Regions from separate parts of the Pseudomonas sp. B21-056 genome, predicted to be linked through region 1. Evidence: riboswitches for the same ligand, from Rfam matches in the RefSeq annotation. Region 1 holds a riboswitch; the other holds the start of a gene.
What was found. A riboswitch is a leader RNA that binds a small molecule or an ion and turns the genes downstream of it on or off. The one in region 1 is predicted to bind cobalamin.
Positions count from the first base shown of each region.

Region 2: linked by a shared signal. The riboswitch ahead of cobO (cob(I)yrinic acid a,c-diamide adenosyltransferase) and the one ahead of LOY67_RS10840 (CbtB-domain containing protein) in region 1 are both predicted to bind cobalamin.

Region 1 is NZ_CP087203.1:2,421,199-2,430,482, forward strand. Features, by position in the region: gene LOY67_RS10815 (fatty acid cis/trans isomerase) at 1-809, shown strand, start outside; gene nfuA (Fe-S biogenesis protein NfuA) at 925-1,509, shown strand; gene cobM (precorrin-4 C(11)-methyltransferase) at 1,680-2,426, opposite strand; gene LOY67_RS10830 (cobalamin biosynthesis protein) at 2,506-2,910, opposite strand; gene LOY67_RS10835 (CbtA family protein) at 2,907-3,614, opposite strand; gene LOY67_RS10840 (CbtB-domain containing protein) at 3,626-3,814, opposite strand; cobalamin riboswitch at 3,920-4,143, opposite strand; cobalamin riboswitch at 4,310-4,524, shown strand; gene cobW (cobalamin biosynthesis protein CobW) at 4,622-5,686, shown strand; gene cobN (cobaltochelatase subunit CobN) at 5,690-9,284, shown strand, end outside.
Region 2 is NZ_CP087203.1:4,782,315-4,791,598, forward strand. Features, by position in the region: gene cbiB (adenosylcobinamide-phosphate synthase CbiB) at 1-76, opposite strand, end outside; gene bluB (5,6-dimethylbenzimidazole synthase) at 73-723, opposite strand; gene LOY67_RS20695 (cobyrinate a,c-diamide synthase) at 720-2,138, opposite strand; gene cobO (cob(I)yrinic acid a,c-diamide adenosyltransferase) at 2,135-2,761, opposite strand; cobalamin riboswitch at 2,842-3,043, opposite strand; gene LOY67_RS20705 (hypothetical protein) at 3,202-3,786, shown strand; gene LOY67_RS20710 (PQQ-dependent sugar dehydrogenase) at 3,853-5,163, shown strand; gene LOY67_RS20715 (class I SAM-dependent methyltransferase) at 5,341-6,003, opposite strand; gene LOY67_RS20720 (C40 family peptidase) at 6,019-6,552, opposite strand; gene LOY67_RS20725 (C40 family peptidase) at 6,718-7,344, opposite strand; gene hda (DnaA regulatory inactivator Hda) at 7,702-8,406, opposite strand; gene LOY67_RS20735 (AI-2E family transporter) at 8,587-9,284, opposite strand, start outside.

The DNA of each region.
Region 1 (9,284 bases):
ACTTTGATGTGTTCGGCAACGTGTCCCACCAGGCCCAGACCCGACTGTACTTCGACCTGATTCGCAACGGTGCGGAACAGAATTTCCTGCGTCTGATGCCGGCCGATTCCCGGGAAGGCTACCTCGACGACTGGTACCAGTCCGGCGGCAAAGTCAAGATGTGGCTGGATTACGAGAGCATCGACAATGACAAGCCGACTGCCCTCAAGCTTGACGAACGCGACCCCAAGGGCGATTTCACCCAGCAATTGCTGGTCCGCTATGGCGAGTTGAACGCGCGGCCCGATCCGATCAACCGTTGCGACGGTGCCTATTGCTCGCGCCCGAACATCGATCCGGCCCTGCAGAACGCCGAGCAAGCCCTCAGTCGCCTGGTGTCGCGCCCGGCGGCGGGGCTTCGGGTGATCGACCAATTGCCGGAAGCGACGATGCTGCGCATTGAAACCGCCGGCGGTGATCGTGAAATCTACAGCCTGCTGCGCAACCGTGCCCACAGCAACGTGGCGTTTTTGCTGGGCGAGGAGCGGCGCTACCAGCCTGGGTTGGACACCTTGACGGTGTACCCGGGTGTGCTCAGCAGCTACCCGAACTTCATCTTCAACATTCCTGCCGGACAAGTCCCGGCGTTCGTCGATGCCATGGAAAAAGCCCAGGATGAGCAGGCGTTCGAGCGGATTGTCGAGCGTTGGGGGATTCGTCGCAGTCATCCGCAGTTCTGGCACTACTTCCATGACCTGAGCCGTTACATCGAGGAAACCGAGCCCTTGGAGGCCGGCGTACTGGACATGAACCGCTACCAGAACCTCTGATCGGCAGGCCCGGCGGCGAACCCCGTGCCGTCGGCTGCTTTCCTGACAAAAATACTGGGACTTTGTCCGGCGCCCTGATTGGCGTAAACTGCCGGCAAGCCTGCGAGGAGTTTCCATGACCGCCATTACCATTACCGATGCCGCCCACGATTACCTGGCCGACCTGCTGTCCAAGCAGAACACCCCGGGTATCGGGATCCGCATCTTCATCACCCAGCCCGGTACCCAGTACGCAGAGACGTGCATTGCCTACTGCAAGCCCGGGGAAGAAAAACCCGAAGACACCGCGTTGGGGCTCAAGAGCTTCACCGCCTACATCGACTCGTTCAGCGAAGCGTTCCTGGACGATGCGGTGGTCGACTACGCCACCGACCGCATGGGCGGCCAACTGACCATCAAGGCGCCGAATGCGAAAGTGCCGATGGTCAACGCCGACAGCCCGATCAACGAGCGCATCAACTATTACCTGCAAACCGAAATCAACCCGGGGCTGGCCAGCCACGGCGGCCAGGTGTCGCTGATCGACGTGGTGGAAGACGGCATCGCCGTGCTCCAGTTCGGCGGCGGCTGCCAGGGCTGCGGCCAGGCTGACGTGACCCTGAAGGAAGGCATCGAGCGCACCCTGCTCGAGCGCATCCCTGAACTCAAGGGCGTGCGCGACGTGACCGACCACACGCAGAAAGAAAACGCTTACTACTGACAGGCGATTGTGGCGAGGGGATTTAGCGAAACGTCGCACCGCCCCGCTGGGCTGCGTAGCAGCCCCAATCCTGACTTTGTGGTATGTCAGGTCGTATGATGAGGGCCGCTACGCGCCCCAGCGGGGATAAATCCCCTCGCCACAGGTTCTGTGTTGATCCGGCTGGCGAATCAGGGCCTGTAAAGGTGGGCATGCCCGGCGCGGTAGAGCGATGATTCGCTGAACACGTCGTTGCCCAGCACCCGTCCCACCAGAATCAGCGCCGTGCGGCGAAAGCCCTTGGCCTGGACCTTTTCGGCAATGTCCGCCAGCGTCCCCACCACCCAATCCTGATCCGGCCACGTCGCCCGGTGAATCACGGCAATCGGGCAATCCGCGCCGTAGTGGGGCAGCAGCTCACCGACGATCTTTTCCAGATGATTGACCCCCAGGTGAATCGCCATGGTCGCTCCGTGCTGCGCCAGGCTGCCCAGTTCTTCTCCGGCAGGCATCGCGGTCTTGTCCGCGTAGCGGGTGAGAATCACGCTCTGGGACACGTCCGGCAAGGTCAGTTCGGCGCCCAGCAGGGCGGCGCAGGCGGAAGTCGCGGTGACCCCGGGAATGATCTCGAAGGGGATGTCCAGTTCCCGCAGGCAACGAATCTGCTCGCCGATGGCGCCGTACAGGCTCGGGTCGCCGGAATGCACCCGGGCCACGTCCTGGCCGTTGCGATGGGCTGTCTCCATCAGCTCGATGATTTGTTCCAGGTGCAGCTCGGCGCTGTTTATCACCTGTTCGGCGCAGTGGCCCTCGAGCACGGCTGCGGGTACCAGGGAGCCGGCATAGATGATCACCGCGCAACTGCGCACCAGCCGCTGGCCTTTGACAGTGATCAATTCCGGATCGCCGGGGCCGGCGCCAATGAAGTAGACGGTCATGACCGGTTCCTGAAAAAAGGTGGGGGAGCGATGCCTGAATGAAGATCGCTCATGATCCATGGGGCGCGATTATCGGGTTTTACGACGCGACCGCCAATGCCAGTGTGGCCTGGGTGCATTTCTGGCGGGGAATTCGCAGGGTGGCGGCTGTCTGCCCCAGTTGCTCGGCGAGGGCCAGTGCCGCGCTTTCGGCGACGCCGTAGCAACCCGTGCGCTCGAAAGCGATCTGCGAGCGGTGAGTGAGCCTCTCCTGATAACCGGCCAACTGGGTGCCACTGAAGAAGGTCAGCGGCAGCGCCAGTTCTCTCGCCAGCTCCAGCAGCCCCGGTTCGTCGCGCTTGAGATCGATACTGGCCAGGGCGTCTACCGCCTGAAGCGGTATTCCATGGGCCAGTAGCGTCTCATCCAACAATGTTCGCAACACGCTGGCCGGGCAACCGCGTTGGCAGCCCAGGCCGACCACCAGCACCTGCCCGCTGCTCATGCCTCGTGGCGGGCTTGACCGTCACGGCGAAACAGCCAGGCGCTGATCAGGCCCAAGGCCAGCCAGAACGCGACGTTGGTCAGTTGCGAGGCGATCTTGAACTGGCTTTCAAGGGCTTCGGGCGCCAGCATCGAGTGGACCTCCGGCTGCGGTGCACCGATGACGTGGGGCACCAGCAAGGTCGCCACGCCCAGCAGCTTGAGCAGCCAATGCCTGCCGAACGCGATCAGGGCGATGCCCACGGCCGTGGACGCTGCGGTACCGATCCACCACATCTGCCGTTGGGCCAGGTCGGCCGCTGCGGTGCCAGGCAGTTCCGGCGGAAGGCCGAGGGTCGGCGCCAGGACGAAGGTGGCGTAACCGGCCAGGCCCCAGAGCAGGCCCTGGGACGTGTGGGTCGGTGCGCGCAAGGTGTACAGGCCCGCCAGCATCAGGGCGAACCCCACCGCGACCACCAGGTTGCCACCGGTGGTGGACAGCACACGCTGCCAGCCATCTTCGGGCTCCCAGGCTTCGGCATCATGGGTATGGGCGACGCCGTCGGCGTGTTGATGGACCTCGAGAGGGGCTTCGGCGGTCGGGGCTTTTTCATAGGTTTCGGCCTGCAGGATCAGCGGCGAAACCCAAAGGCTTTGCAGGAGGGTCAGCAGCAGGGCGGCCAGCAGACCCGTGAACCCGGCGGTTTGCGCGATACGCTTGATCATGTCGGCAGGTCTCAATGGCACGGGAAGGCGGCGCTGTGGCGGGTGTCGTGGGCTGCGTTGTGCACCGCCTCGATGTGGGAGAAACCGGCGAAATAGACCAGGCCGGCACCGAGGACCGAGGCGAGGATCGCCGCGCTCAGGCGCTGGCTCAGGGTCGTGGTGCTGCTGGCGGTGCGGGCGGTGGTGCTGATGGTCGACATGGCGCTTCCCTCTGTTCTTGTCTTGGCCAGTGGGTAAATCGAGCGCAATGAAACCTCGGGCCAAAGCCCGTCAGGATCCGAACAGCGCCCGCCCACCGCGGGTTTGTTGATGATTGAGTCATGGGCCGGTCTCCGGGCTCACGAGGGGCAGGGCCTTGGCCTTGCCTGCAAGCGTCACCTTCCCATGCCATCGGGCACAGTGGTTCAGACGCTTCGCTCGCTTACCGTTGCGGGGGCAGCACCGGACTGACGTGGCCTTGAAGTAAAGCACACGATTCACCGGTTTCCCGTTTCACCCTGTGAAGGGCACCCATTACTAGGCGCACAGGAGAGCATGGCTGGGGGTGGGGCGTCAATGAAACCGAGTCGGGGCCATCGCGAGCAGGCTCGCTCTCACAGGGGAATGCATTTCAAATGTGGGAGCGAGCCTGCTCGCGATGGGGCCCGCTCATGCACCACCGAACCCGCAGACATTGACCCGCCCGCACACCCTGCGTAGCCTTGCGCCTTCGAGGTTCTTCGGTTTGCGCCGAAGCTAAGACGGGAACGCGGTCCAAGCCGCGGCTGCCCCCGCAACTGTGAACGGTGACGTTCCTGCCAGGCCACTGTGCACGCAGCACGGGAAGGCGCAGGAATTGCCAGGGCTTTTTTGAAAAGCCGAGACCGGCCCGCCGTCAGCCAGGAGACCTGCCTCGAGACAGATTCTCACTACAACCGGGCGGGGTGATCCGGTGGCGAAATCTTCCGCGCACGCCTGTGCCAGCGGTTGTCGTCCCGTTTGCCCGCCATTTTGCCAAAGGGCATCCGATGAAAACACTGGCCAAACTCCCCGTCACCATCGTCACCGGTTTCCTCGGCTCGGGTAAGACCACCTTACTGCGGCACATGCTCGACAACGCCCAGGGCCGGCGTATCGCAGTGATCGTCAACGAGTTCGGTGAGCTGGGCATTGACGGCGAGATCCTCAAGCAGTGCTCCATCGGTTGCACCGAAGAAGAGGCTAACGGCCGCGTCTACGAACTGGCCAACGGCTGCCTGTGCTGCACGGTGCAGGAAGAGTTCTTCCCGGTGATGCGCGAGCTGGTGGCCCGGCGCGGCGACCTCGACCACATCCTCATCGAAACCTCCGGCCTGGCCTTGCCCAAGCCGCTGGTCCAGGCCTTTCAGTGGCCGGAAATCCGCAGCGCCTGCACCGTCGATGCGGTGATCACCGTGGTCGACAGCCCGGCCGTGGCCGCCGGCACCTTCGCCGCGTTCCCCGACCAGGTCGACGCCCAGCGTAAGCTCGACCCGAACCTGGACCACGAATCCCCGCTGCACGAGTTGTTTGCCGATCAACTGGCGAGCGCCGACCTGGTAATCCTCAACAAGGCCGACCTGATCAGCCCCGAAGACCTGGCGAAAGTCCGCCTCGAAGTGGCCGAAGAACTGCCACCGGCGGTCAAGGTCATCGAAGCCAGCAGCGGCCGCCTGCCGTTGGAAGTGCTGATCGGCCTGGGCGCCGGCTCCGAAGAACACATCGACAGCCGTCACAGCCATCACGACCACCACCATGACGGCGATGACGACGACCACGATCATGACGCCTTCGACTCCATCTCCATCGAACTGCCCCAGGCCGACGAAAGCCTGTTGCTGGACGCGCTGACCCAACTGGTGGTCCAGCACGGCGTGTTGCGGGTCAAGGGTTTCGCGGCGATCCCGAACAAGCCGATGCGCCTGTTGATCCAGGGCGTCGGCACGCGTTTCGACAAGCATTTCGACCGCCAATGGGGCGCCGATGAAGCGCGGGTCACGCGTCTGGTATTGATCGGCCAGGCGCTGGACGCGGCGCTGCTTGAAGCGCAGTTGCGCGCCGCCCTCAGCGTCTAAGCCATGCACCTGCTCAGGACTCAGCCCGGCGGCTTCGTCTCGGACGACAACATTGCCGACCTGGGGCAAACCCCCGCCGAGCTGGTGATCCTGTGCAGCGGCGACTCCAGCCTGGCGCTGCTGGCCGAAGCGGCGCGGCAGTTGCCGGACGACTACCCGCAATTTCGCCTCGCCAACCCGATGCAGGTGCAGAACCACGCCTCGGTGGACCTTTACGTCGAGGACGTGCTGCGTCACGCCAAGGTCATCCTGTTGTCGCTGCACGGCGGCATCGGCTACTGGCGCTACGGCATCGAGCGCTTGATGGAGCTGGCCGGACGCGGGGTGAAGCTGATCCTGGTGCCGGGGGACGACCGTCCGGACCCGGAACTCAGCGACCTGAGCAACGTGCCCGCCGCCGATCGCGACCGGCTCTGGCAGTTTCTGCGCCAGGGCGGGTTGGGCAATGCCCTGGACCTGTTTCACAACCTTGGCAGCCAATGGTTCGGTCGCGACTACACCTGGGCTGAACCGCAGGCCCTGCCGCGTACGGCGATCTACCACCCGCAGAAAACCAGCGCCAGCCTCGACGACTGGCGAGCTGACTGGCAGGCCGATCAACCCGTGGCGGCGGTGCTGTTCTACCGTTCCCACCTGCAAGCGGCGAACACGGCGTTCATCGACGTGTTCTGCCAGCGGCTGCAAGTGGCGGGGCTGAATCCGTTACCGATTGCCGTGGCGAGCCTCAAGGAGCCTGGCTGTCTGACGCAGGTCGAAGACTGGCTGGACGAGGTGAAGGCGGGGGTGATCCTCAACACCACCGGATTTGCCCAATCGAGCCCGGAAGCGCCGCATGTGCGGCCGTTTCGGCGCAACATCCCAGTGATCCAGGCGATCTGCGCCCAGGACAACGAACCCGGCTGGCGCGCCAGCGAACAGGGCCTGGGGCCGCGGGACCTGGCAATGCACATCGCCTTGCCGGAACTGGACGGGCGGATCATCAGCCGCCCCATCAGCTTCAAGGACATGGCCTGGCGCAGCGAGCGCAGCCAGAGCGATGTGGTCTGCTACCGCGCGGTGCCCGAGCGCATGGATTTCGTCGCGCAACTGGCCCGTCGCTGGACTGAACTGGCGCGCCTGCCCAATGGGCAGAAGCGCGTGGCGCTGATCCTCGCCAACTACCCGACCCGGGACGGACGCATCGGCAACGGCGTCGGCCTGGACACCCCGGCGGCGGCGTTGAATATGCTGCGCGCCATGCGGGACGAAGGCTATCCGCTGCCCGCCGAACTGCCTGCCAGTGGCACCGCGCTGATCCAGCAACTGCTGGGTGGTGTCAGCAACGACCTGGACAGCCTCGACCTGCGCCCGTGTCATCAAAGCCTGGCCCTCGATGCCTACCAGGCCATGTTCGACGCACTGCCCGAGGCCAATCGCCAGGCGGTGCTGGAGCGTTGGGGCTCGCCCGAGGCGGACCCGATGTTCCGCGCCGGTCGCCTGATGATCGCCGGCCTGCGCCTGGGCCTGACGTTCGTCGGCATCCAGCCGGCCCGGGGTTATCAGGTCGACCCGAGTGCGGTCTACCACGACCCGGACCTGGTGCCGCCCCATGGCTACCTGGCGTTCTATTTCTGGTTGCGCCACACCTACGGTGCCCATGGGGTGATTCACGTTGGCAAGCACGGCAACCTCGAGTGGCTGCCGGGCAAAGGCGTCGGGTTGTCGGAAAGCTGCTGGCCGGACGCGCTGTTGGGTCCTTTGCCGAATATCTATCCGTTCATCGTCAACGACCCGGGCGAGGGCGCCCAGGCCAAACGGCGCACTCAGGCCGTGATCATCGATCACCTGATGCCACCGCTGACCCGCGCCGAAACCTACGGACCGCTGCGTAACCTCGAGCTGCTGGCCGACGAGTATTACGAAGCTCAACTACTCGACCCGCGCCGCGCCCGGGAGCTGCAGCGGGACATCCTCAACCTGGTGCGCGAAACCCACATCGACCGCGAGCTGCAATTGGACGCCGACGCCGACGCGGCGATCTGGCTGCCGCGCCTGGACACCTACCTGTGCGATCTGAAGGAGTCGCAGATCCGCGACGGCCTGCACATTTTTGGCGAGTCGCCCAGCGGGCGGCTGCGCATCGACACCTTGCTGGCGTTGCTGCGCATTCCCCGGGGCGATGGCAAGGGCGCGCAGTCGAGTCTGCTGCGGGCGCTGTCGAAGGCGTTCGGGCTGGGTTTCGATCCGCTGGATTGCGCCTTGGCCGACCCGTGGGCAGGCGCCTGTCCCGCGGCGTTGCGGCAGGTCAGCGATGAGCCCTGGCGCACCGCCGGCGATACCCGCGAGCGCCTGGAGCTGTTTGCCGCAAGCTTGATCGAGCAGGCCCTGGAAGGCGGGGTCGAGCAATTGCAGGCGCCGGGTTGGCAGGACGTGAGCGGCATCATCGAGAGCCTGCGGTCCGTTGTGGCCCCGCGCCTGGACGCCTGCGGCCCGGCGGAAATGCGCGGCCTGCTCGATGCCTTGAGCGGACGCTTCGTGCCGGCGGGCCCCAGCGGTGCGCCGAGTCGCGGGCGCCTGGACGTGTTGCCCACCGGACGCAATTTCTTCTCGGTGGACGTGCGCAACCTGCCCACCACCACGGCGTGGCGCATCGGTTTCCAGTCGGCGAACCTGATTCTCGAACGGCACCTGCAGGATCAAGGCGATCACCTGCGCCAGCTCGGTCTGTCGGTGTGGGGCACCGCCACCATGCGCACCGGCGGCGACGACATCGCCCAAGCCATGGCACTGATGGGCGTGCGCCCGGTATGGGCCACGGGCAGCCAGCGGGTGGATGATTTCGAGATCCTGCCGCTGAGCCTGCTGGATCGGCCCCGGGTCGATGTGACACTGCGGGTATCGGGGTTCTTCCGGGACGCTTTTGCCAACCTGATCCGGCTGTTCGATGCGGCGGTACAGGCCGTAGCCGCGCTCGATGAGCCCGAGGACATGAACCCCCTGGCGGCCAAAGTACGGAATGAGCGGGAGGCCCTGTTGGCTTCGGGCCTCGAGGCGGACACCGCCGCCCGACAGGCCGGCTGGCGAATCTTCGGCGCCAAGCCCGGAGCTTATGGCGCGGGCGTGCAGGGTGCCATCGACGGTCGCCTGTGGCAGAGCCGCGAAGACCTGGCCGAGGTGTACCTGAACTGGGGCGGCTATGCCTACGGCGGCGGCGATGAAGGCACCGCCGCGCGGGATCAGTTTTCCCGGCGCTTGAGCCAGGTGCAGGCGGTGTTGCAGAACCAGGACAACCGCGAGCACGACCTGCTCGATTCCAACGATTACTACCAGTTCCAGGGCGGCATGCTGGCGGCGGTGGAAACTCTCGGTGGAAGTGCCGCGGCCAGTTACCACGGCGATCACAGCCAGCCGGACCTGCCCCGGATCCGCACCCTCAAGGAAGAACTCAACCGCGTCATCCGTTCCCGGGCGGCGAATCCGAAGTGGATCGACGGGGTCAAGCGTCACGGTTACAAAGGCGCGTTCGAACTGGCGGCGACGGTGGACAACCTGTTCGCCTTCGACGCCACCACGCAACTGATCGACGATCACCAGTACGCCTTGCTGGCCGACGCCTACC
Region 2 (9,284 bases), 2.4 Mb from region 1:
GCGGATGCCAACGCCGGGGCTCGCCCAGCAGTGCATCCAGCGCTACGGCGGCGGCACTGAGCAACGCCACACTCATGGGTTTACTCCCCAATGGTTTTCATAAAGCAGTTCATTGAGTGAACGCGGTTGCGCCCAGCCCTCCAGGGCGAGCATCGGTGCCGGATAAAAGCTTTCTACCGGGCCGAGACAGAGTATCGCCAGGGGCTTGGCCCCCGCAGGCAGGCCCAGCAGATCGGCCAGGGCCTGGGGCTCGAACAGCGACACCCAGCCCATCCCCAGCCCTTCGGCGCGGGAAGCCAGCCACAGGTTCTGGATCGCGCAGGACAGCGAGGCGAGGTCCATTTCCGGCAAGGTCCGCCGGCCGAAGATGTGCCGCTCGCGATCATCCATCAACGCCGCCACCAGCACTTCGGCGCAGTCATTGATGCCTTCGACCTTGAGCTTCATGAATTCATCGCTGCGTTCGCCGAGGGCCTCGGCGGTGCGGATGCGCTCTTGTTCCACCAGTTGCCGGATGTCTGCACGCAATGCGCGGTCGCTGATGCGGATGAACCGCCACGGTTGCATCAGGCCCACGCTGGGCGCCTGGTGGGCGGCCTCCAGCAGGCGACGCAGCAGCTGCGGTTCCAGCGTGCCGCCGATGAAGTGGCGCATGTCGCGGCGTTCGGCGATGGCGCGGTAGATGGCGTCGCGTTCGGCCTTAGGAAATGCGTTGTCAGTCATGGCCGCTTCGCGAGCAGGCTCGCTCCCACATCGGGTTGGTGTTCACAATCGGATGGGTGTTCACCGTTCCCTGTGGGAGCGAGCCTGCTCGCGAAAGCGGTCTCTGGATCTGGCGCAAACAGCGCAGCAATCGCCCGCGGATTCGACGGAAAGTAGAAATGCACATAGGAAGCCGTCATCCGCTCCAGCCGGAACACCGCCTCGGCGCCACGCCCGCCGTTAGGGCTGTGACCACGCGCAATCGGCTCCAGATCAGTGCTGGTCAGCGAATGATGGTAGGTATGTCCGCGCAGATTGCCTTCCGGCAGCTCCACCGATTGCAGCGCCAGGGCAGCCAGGCGTTTCTGCATCTGCGCGTCACCGGCGAGCAAACCGAGCAGCTCGGCGCGATTGCCCTCGACATCGGTCAGCGAGTCCAGCAGATACAACATGCCGCCGCACTCGGCCAGCAACGGCTTGCCGGCGTCGTGATGCGCACGGATCGCCGCCAGCATCGGCGCGTTCTGCGCCAGAGCAAGGTGATGCAGTTCAGGATAACCGCCAGGCAGGTACAGGCTGTCCGCCTCGGGCAGCTCGCGGTCATGGATCGGTGAAAAAAAGCGCAACTGCGCGCCCATGGCCCGCAGCAGATCGAGGCTCGCGCCATAGGTGAAGGCAAACGCCTCGTCCCGGGCCACGGCGATGCGCACACCGTCGAGCCACGGTTGCGCGACAACTACCTCGGGCGCGGCGAACGTCACCGCTGGCGGAAGTGTCACTTCGCACGTGCCGGCCAAGGCCTCGGCGGCGGCGTCGAGACGCAGGTCCAGATCGTTCAGCTCGCTGGCCTGGACCAGCCCGAGGTGACGGCTTGGCAGTTCGATGCCGGTTTCCCGGGACAGTGCGCCGTACCAACGCAGGCCTTCGGTGAGACTGCCTTCAAGCAACTGCGCATGGCGCACGGTGCCGACCCGGTTGGCCAGCACGCCGGCGAACGGCAGGTCCGGCTGGTAGCGCGCCAGCCCCAGGGCCAGGGCGCCGAAGGTCTGGGCCATGGCCGTACCGTCGATCACCGCCAGCACCGGCACGCCGAAATGCCGCGCCAGGTCGGCACTGGACGGCGTGCCGTCGAATAGCCCCATCACCCCTTCGATCAGGATCAGGTCCGCTTCGGCGGCGGCTTCCCACAACAGCCGTCGACTTTCCTGCTCGCCGACCATCCACATGTCCAATTGATAGACCGGCGCGCCGCTGGCACGCTCCAGGATCATCGGGTCGAGGAAATCAGGGCCGCATTTGAATACGCGCACCTCGCGCCCCTGGTTGCGATGCAACCGGGCCAGGGCGGCGGTGACGGTGGTCTTGCCTTGCCCCGACGCCGGGGCGGCAATCAGTACCGCCGGACATTGGCGGTCCGCAAACGAAGCGTCACTCACAGTTCGACGCCTTTCTGCGCCTTGATGCCGGCCTGGAAGGCGTGCTTGATCATGCCCATTTCGGTGACGGTGTCCGCCAGCTCGATCATTTCCGGCTTGGCGCCACGACCGGTCACCACGACGTGCTGCATCGGTGGGCGAGCCTGCAGGTCGCTCAGGACCTGATCGAGGTCGAGGTAGCCGTGCTTGAGGGCAATGTTCAATTCATCGAGCATCACCAGGCCGATGGACGGATCGCTCAGCAACTGGCGCGACACGGCCCACGCGGCTTCGGCGGCAGCGATATCGCGCTGGCGATCCTGGGTTTCCCAGGTAAAGCCTTCGCCCATGACATGAAAACGCACCTGCTCCGGGAAGCGCCGGAAGAACAACTCTTCACCGGTGCTGTTGCGGCCCTTGATGAACTGCACCACGCCACAGTGCATCCCATGCCCCATGGCCCGGGCCAGCATGCCGAACGCCGAACTGCTCTTGCCCTTGCCGTTGCCGGTCAGTACCAGCAGCAAGCCACATTCGTTCGGGGAATTGGCGATGCGCTCGTCGATCACGGCTTTCTTGCGCAGCATGCGCGCCAGGTGACGCTCGTCGCGGTCGGACGCATCGGTGTTGGGGGAACCGGACATGGGGAAGCCTCCGTTGGGAACTGGATAACGGCGGGCGGGCACAGGAAAAGACGGCAACAAGCCTGGCATCGCCCACCGTGATGCCGTTGGATGAATCAGGCCGGTCTCCGGGCTCATGAGTGGCGTGACGCCGGGCTGCGCGCCTTCCCGTGTCGATGACACAGTGACTTGATGGCAGCCTTGACTCATTTACCGTTGCGGGGGCAGCGCCGGGTTCTCACCGGTTTCCCTGTTTCACTCTGTCGACCAGGGTCACAGAGCACCTGAAACAAGTCGCGAAGGTTAGAGGGTTGGGGGTGGAGCGTCAATTAAAGCCGCCGTGGGCTCAGCGTCGATCATGGGTCCGAAGCAATAAAATGACGCCAATCTTGTGCCACGTCATGGCAAGTGATATCAAATAGGCATTACGACCCGATATCACAAAAACAAGAGGGCAAAACATGCAAGGCATGATCATCAGCAATCCGAAGCTGGAATTCCTGCGCCCGGTGCTGGAGCGCTGGTTTGACTGTATCGATCGTTACAACGCCGTGCGCGGCGATAACGATACGCCTTACTGGTTCGATGAAAAGGCCAACCTCGGCCTGCTCTCGGCTGCCGCCTGGATGGCCGAGATGGTCACGCTGCAGGACACCGCGACCCGCAAACAGAATGAAGAAGGCGAACGCAACGTCAGTGCCGACCTGTTCATTGCCGGCGCCGATGATCGCGCCTTCATCCAGGCCACCCAACGCTGGCCGAAGGTCAAGAGCCTGAACCTGACCCAGCCCCTGCAGGAGATCACCAGCGATGCCAAGCGCATCAGCTATGCCACTGACCTGAAGCTGGGCTGCCTGTTCGTCTCCCCACAGAAAGCCCAGCAAAGCGCTACCCCTGAAGAACTCCAGGACATGATCGATGACCTGCAAAAGGAAAACACCTGCGCCGTGGCCTGGTACTTCCCTTACAACTATCGCAAGTTGCGTAACGAGGCCGGTCATTATCACCCGGGCATCGCCGTGTTGTTCAAGCAGGCCCACGGCTGACCGGTTGAACCATCGCCGATCTATGCTTCTCTATGAATAACCACATGCATTCATAGGGAAGCCAGCATGCTCAAGCCACCGCACCTTCTGATCGTCGCCCTCGCCGCAGGGCTTGTCGCTTGTGGCGAGTCTTCCACACTGCAAGTCTCCGACGGCACCGGCCCAGCGCCGAAACTGCCCGAGCCGAACAAGACCCTGATCCCCACCGTCAACATCGCCGAGGCTGTCGGCTGGCCCCAGGGCGCCAAGCCCACCGCGGCCGAAGGCCTGCAAGTGGTGGCATTCGCCGAAGGACTGGACCATCCGCGCTGGCTCTATGTGCTCCCCAATGGCGACGTACTGGTGGCGGAAACCAACGCGCCGCCCAAACCGGACGATGCCAAGGGCATCCGTGGCTGGGTGATGAAGAAGGTCATGGGCCGCGCCGGTGCTGGCGTCCCCAGCCCCAACCGCATCACGTTGTTGCGTGACGCCAATCACGATGGCATCGCCGAAACCCGCACGGTCTTCCTGGAGAACCTCAACTCGCCGTTCGGCATGACGCTGGTGGGCAATGACTTGTACGTGGCCGACACCGACCGGCTGATCCGCTTCCCCTACAAGGACGGTGACACGCAAATCAAGGCGCAGCCGACCAAGGTCGTCGACCTGCCGGGCGGCACCCTCAACCACCACTGGACCAAAAACGTGATCGCCAGCCGTGACGGCAGCAAGCTGTACGTCACCACCGGCTCGAACAGCAACGTCGCGGAAAATGGCATGGAGGCCGAGGAAGGCCGCGCGGCAATCTGGGAAGTCGACCGCGCCACCGGCAATCACCGCATCTTCGCTTCGGGCTTGCGCAATCCCAACGGCCTGGCCTGGGAACCGCGCAGCGGTGCATTGTGGACCGCGGTGAACGAGCGGGATGAGATCGGCAGCGACCTGGTGCCGGACTACATCACCTCGGTCAAGGATGGCGCCTTCTATGGCTGGCCCTACAGTTATTACGGGCAGAACGTTGATGTGCGGGTCGAGCCACAGAATCCTGCGCTGGTGGCCAAGGCCATTGCCCCGGACTATGCGGTTGGTCCTCACACGGCATCATTGGGCCTGACTTTTGCCGAGGGCAGTCGTTTGCCTGCGCCGTTCACCGAGGGCGCATTCGTCGGCCAGCACGGCTCCTGGAACCGCAAGCCCCACAGTGGCTACAAGGTGATTTTCGTACCGTTCAGCGGCGGCAAACCGGCGGGCAAACCCGTGGATGTATTGACCGGGTTCCTGAATGCAGACGAAAAAGCCCAGGGCCGGCCGGTGGGTGTGGTGATCGACAAGCAGGGCGGGTTGCTGGTGGCCGATGATGTGGGTAATAGGATATGGCGGGTGTCGGGTAAATAAATCCGCCCTTGCGAACATCCTGTGGCGAGGGGATTTATCCCCGCTGGGCTGCACAGCAGCCCCAAAGCAGCCAACTCAACCTGCTGACACACCGGATTGCTTGGTTTTAGGGCTGCTTCGCAGCCCAGCGGGGATAAATCCCCTCGCCACAAATGTCATTCCAACCAGGAACTGCGCTTAAAGCTTGCGACACAAGGTCAATCCATCCCCCAGCGGCAGCAGCGACAAATCCACTCGCGGATCATCCTTCAAGGCCAGGTTCAGGGCCTGGATGGCGCGGGTGTCCTCGCTCTGGGGCTGGGCTTCCAGCACCCGTCCATCCCACAGCGTATTATCGAACATCACCAGCCCACCTGTGCGCAGCAACCGCAGCGCGTATTCGAGGTAAGCCGGGTAGTTGGCCTTGTCGGCATCGATGAAGATCAGATCGAAGGTGCCGCCCTGGCCTTGGCGCTCAAGGTTGTCGAGGGTTTCCAGAGCCGGCGCCAGGCGCAGCTCGACCCGCTCGGCCAATCCGGCTTCGCGCCAATAACGCAGTGCCACGGCGTTGTAGTCACCGGGAATATCGCAGCAGATCAACGAACCGTCCGGCGGCAACGCCGAGGCCATGCACAACGCGCTGTAGCCCGTGAACGTACCGACCTCCAGCAAGCGCCGGGCGCCAGTGAGCTTCACCAGCAATGAGAGAAACTGACCCTGCTCGGGCGCTATCTGCCAGCGCGCCATGGGCAGCGCCTGGGTCTCGTCCCGCAGACGTCGCTGCAAGGGCGTCTCCCGCAGGGAAACGTCCAGCAGATACTGGTAGAGAGCATCATCGAGGTTGAGGGTACGAGTGGTCATGACAACCTCCGCGAATCAGGGATAGCGCGCGAGGTGTTCCGGTTGCAACACCCGCTTGGCACTCAGATAGGCTTTCTGCCAATAGGCCTTGGACAAGCTGTCGAGCTTGACCGTACCGCCAGTGGCCGGCGCGTGAACGAAGCGGCCCTCACCGACATAGATCCCGGCATGGCTGACCTGGGAGCCGCCGTTGGTGGCGAAGAAGATCAGGTCGCCGCTTTGCAGCGCATCCTTGCCGACATCCGGCGCACGCATGCCGATCATCTCGCGGGTCGAGCGCGGCAGGGAAATGCCGGCGGCATCGCGGTACACATAACCGATCAGGCCGCTGCAATCAAAACCCGAATCCGGCGTATTGCCACCCCAACGGTAGGGTGTCCCGACCAGGCCCAACGCCCGGAAGAGCACGTCTTCGGCGGCCGGGGCCAAGGGTTGCGAGGGTGCAAATACCACGGGGGCCCGAACGGGTGCGGGCGGTGGCGCATGGCTTGCGCAGGCACTGAGCAGTGCGGCAAGGCAAATGAGAGCAAGGCGGGCCGACGTCGACATATGCAGAACAATCCTGATCTGGATGCGGCTTTTCTGCCGTGGACATGAAAACAAATCCGCCTGCGGAGTACGCAGGCGGATTGCCATCAATCAATGATCAAAGATTCTAGCGGCTATGGGGCAAACTTCAAGTAAGACTTTAAGTTTGCCTTACAAACTGTGCGCTTACTTGCGAGCGGTGACCACGGTCGGTGCCATGGCGAGGGCGCGCTTGGCTTCGATGAAGGTCTTGTTCCAGTAGGTGTCGCCCAGGCTGTCGATCCGCACGCCACCGCTGCGACGGCTGCTGGAATGAATGAACTGGTTGTCGCCCAGGTAGATACCAGCGTGACTGACCCGACCACGACGCCCGCTGGTGCTGAAGAACAGCAGGTCACCGGGCTCCAGCTGGTTGCGGGCCACCAGCGGCGCGTTCACGTTGATCATTTCACGTGTGGAGCGCGGCAGGTTCATGCCGGCCTCCTCACGGAACAGGTAGCCGATGAAACCGCTGCAATCGAAGCCGGCTTCAGAAGTACCGCCGAAACGGTAGCGGGTACCGATCAGGGACATGCCACGCTCCAGAATGCTGTCGGCCAGCACTGGCAGCTGATAAGGCTTGTTGCCGGCGAAGGCTGCCAGTTCTTTGTCGTCTGCCATTTCTTCCTGGAATGCCATGGAAGAAGACTGGGCGGTAACGGAGGTCTTGACCTGTGGTTGTTGCGCTTGCTGCGACACTGGAGAGTGGGCAGCGCAACCGAACAGCAGGGTAACGAGTGCGAGAGGCACGAGGGGTGCGAAGCGATTGAGCATGGGCACGACCGTGGCTGTAGTTATAAAGATGGACGAGACTATGCCTTCTATCGACTTCATTTGCAAATTCAATCGATACAAATGTGACTTCTCGGTTTTCCGTCTACATCTAAGCGCTTAAGCCCATTTTGAAAGTCACGTGGCCTGCTACCCAGCAGGACCGCGATTTTGCCATGCCTTAGAGGCTGCTGGTTACAAAGCTGTACACACCCTTGTGGCGAGGGGATTTATCCCCGCTGGGCTGCGCAGCAGTCCCGAAACAGTCAACTCGATCTGTCTGACACACCGAGGTGTCAGGAATAGGGCTGCTTCGCAGCCCAGCGGGGATAAATCCCCTCGCCACAGGGGTCGCTGTGTTTACCAGCCCAGGGTTTCTTTCAAGAACGGAATAGTCAGCTTGCGCTGGGCCTGAAGCGAGGCCTGGTCGAGGCGTTCGAGCAATTCGAACAATGCGCTCATGCTGCGGGTGCCGCGGGTGAGGATGAAGTGCCCGACCTCATCGGTCAGGTGCAGGCCACGCCGGGAAGCGCGCAACTGCAAGGCACGGAGCTTGTCTTCATCGGAAAGCGGGCGCATCTGGAAGATCAGCGCCAGGGTGAGGCGGGACTTGAGATCCGCCAGCTTCACCGGCAGCTCCCGTGGCGACGTCGACGCGGCGATCAGCAAGCGCCGACCGCTGTCGCGCAACCGATTGAACAGATGAAACAGCGCCTCCTCCCAATCGGCCTTGCCGGCCACGGCCTGGAGGTCGTCCAGGCAGACCAGTTCGTACTGTTCGAGGTTATCGAGGATCTCGACCCCGCGATCCAGCAACTCAGCCAACGGCAGATACACCGCAGGTTCGCCCAGTTGCTCGAACCGCAGGCAAGCCGCCTGCAACAGATGCGTACGCCCTACCCCGTCCTTGCCCCACAGATAGATCAGGCTTTCGGTCCAGCCGGCGTCGGCTTCGCAAAGCCGCTCGACATAGCCGAGTGCAGCGGCATTGGCGCCTGGGTAGTAGTTGATAAAGGTGGCGTCGTCACGCAGACGCACACCTAGGGGCAGCTGAATCGGTTTCATGCTGGCTGGACAGCTCCAAAGGAACCGTGAGTGGCCTCTGTGTAAAGTTCGCAAAGTCTATACCCGTGGCGCGGACCGCACAATGCGCCGGACCACGAGCAAAATCAAAGGTTTGCAGCGCCAGGACAGCGGGACGAGCGTTTCCCTGACACCCGGACAAGCATCAGGCTACCGGCCGCCCTACAGTTCCGGGTCTTCGACGCCGCTGTAGATGTCCGAGTCCTTGTACAAGTCATGCACATGACGCACCAGCACCATGATCACCGCCGCCACCGGCAGCGCCAGCAGGATCCCGGTGAAGCCGAACAACTCGCCGCCAGCCAGGATCGCGAAGATCACCGCCACCGGATGCAGGCCGATGCGATCACCCACCAGCAACGGCGTCAACACCATGCCCTCCAGGGCCTGGCCGACCATGAACACCGCCACGATGCCGACCATGGGGTAGAGGTCGCCGCCAAACTGGAACAGCCCGGCGATCAACGCCGCGCCAATACCGATCACGAAGCCCATGTACGGAACGATGGCGGCCAACCCGGCGATCATACCGATCAAGAGCCCCAGCTCCAGCCCCACCAGCATCAACCCCGCCGCATAGATGAAGCCCAGCGCCACCATCACCAGTAACTGCCCGCGCACAAACGCACCCAACACTTCATGACACTCACCAGCGAGGGTCATGATGCGTTCTTCACGGTGACGGGGCAGCAGGCTGCGGATCTTCGCCATCATCAGGTCCCAGTCCCGCAGCAGGTAGAAACTCACGACCGGAATCAGCACCAGGTTCGCCAGCCAACCAATCAGCGCCAACCCCGAGGCGGTGGCCTGGCTCAGGACCACGCCGACAATGTCGGTGGTCTGGCCCATATGCGCGCTGA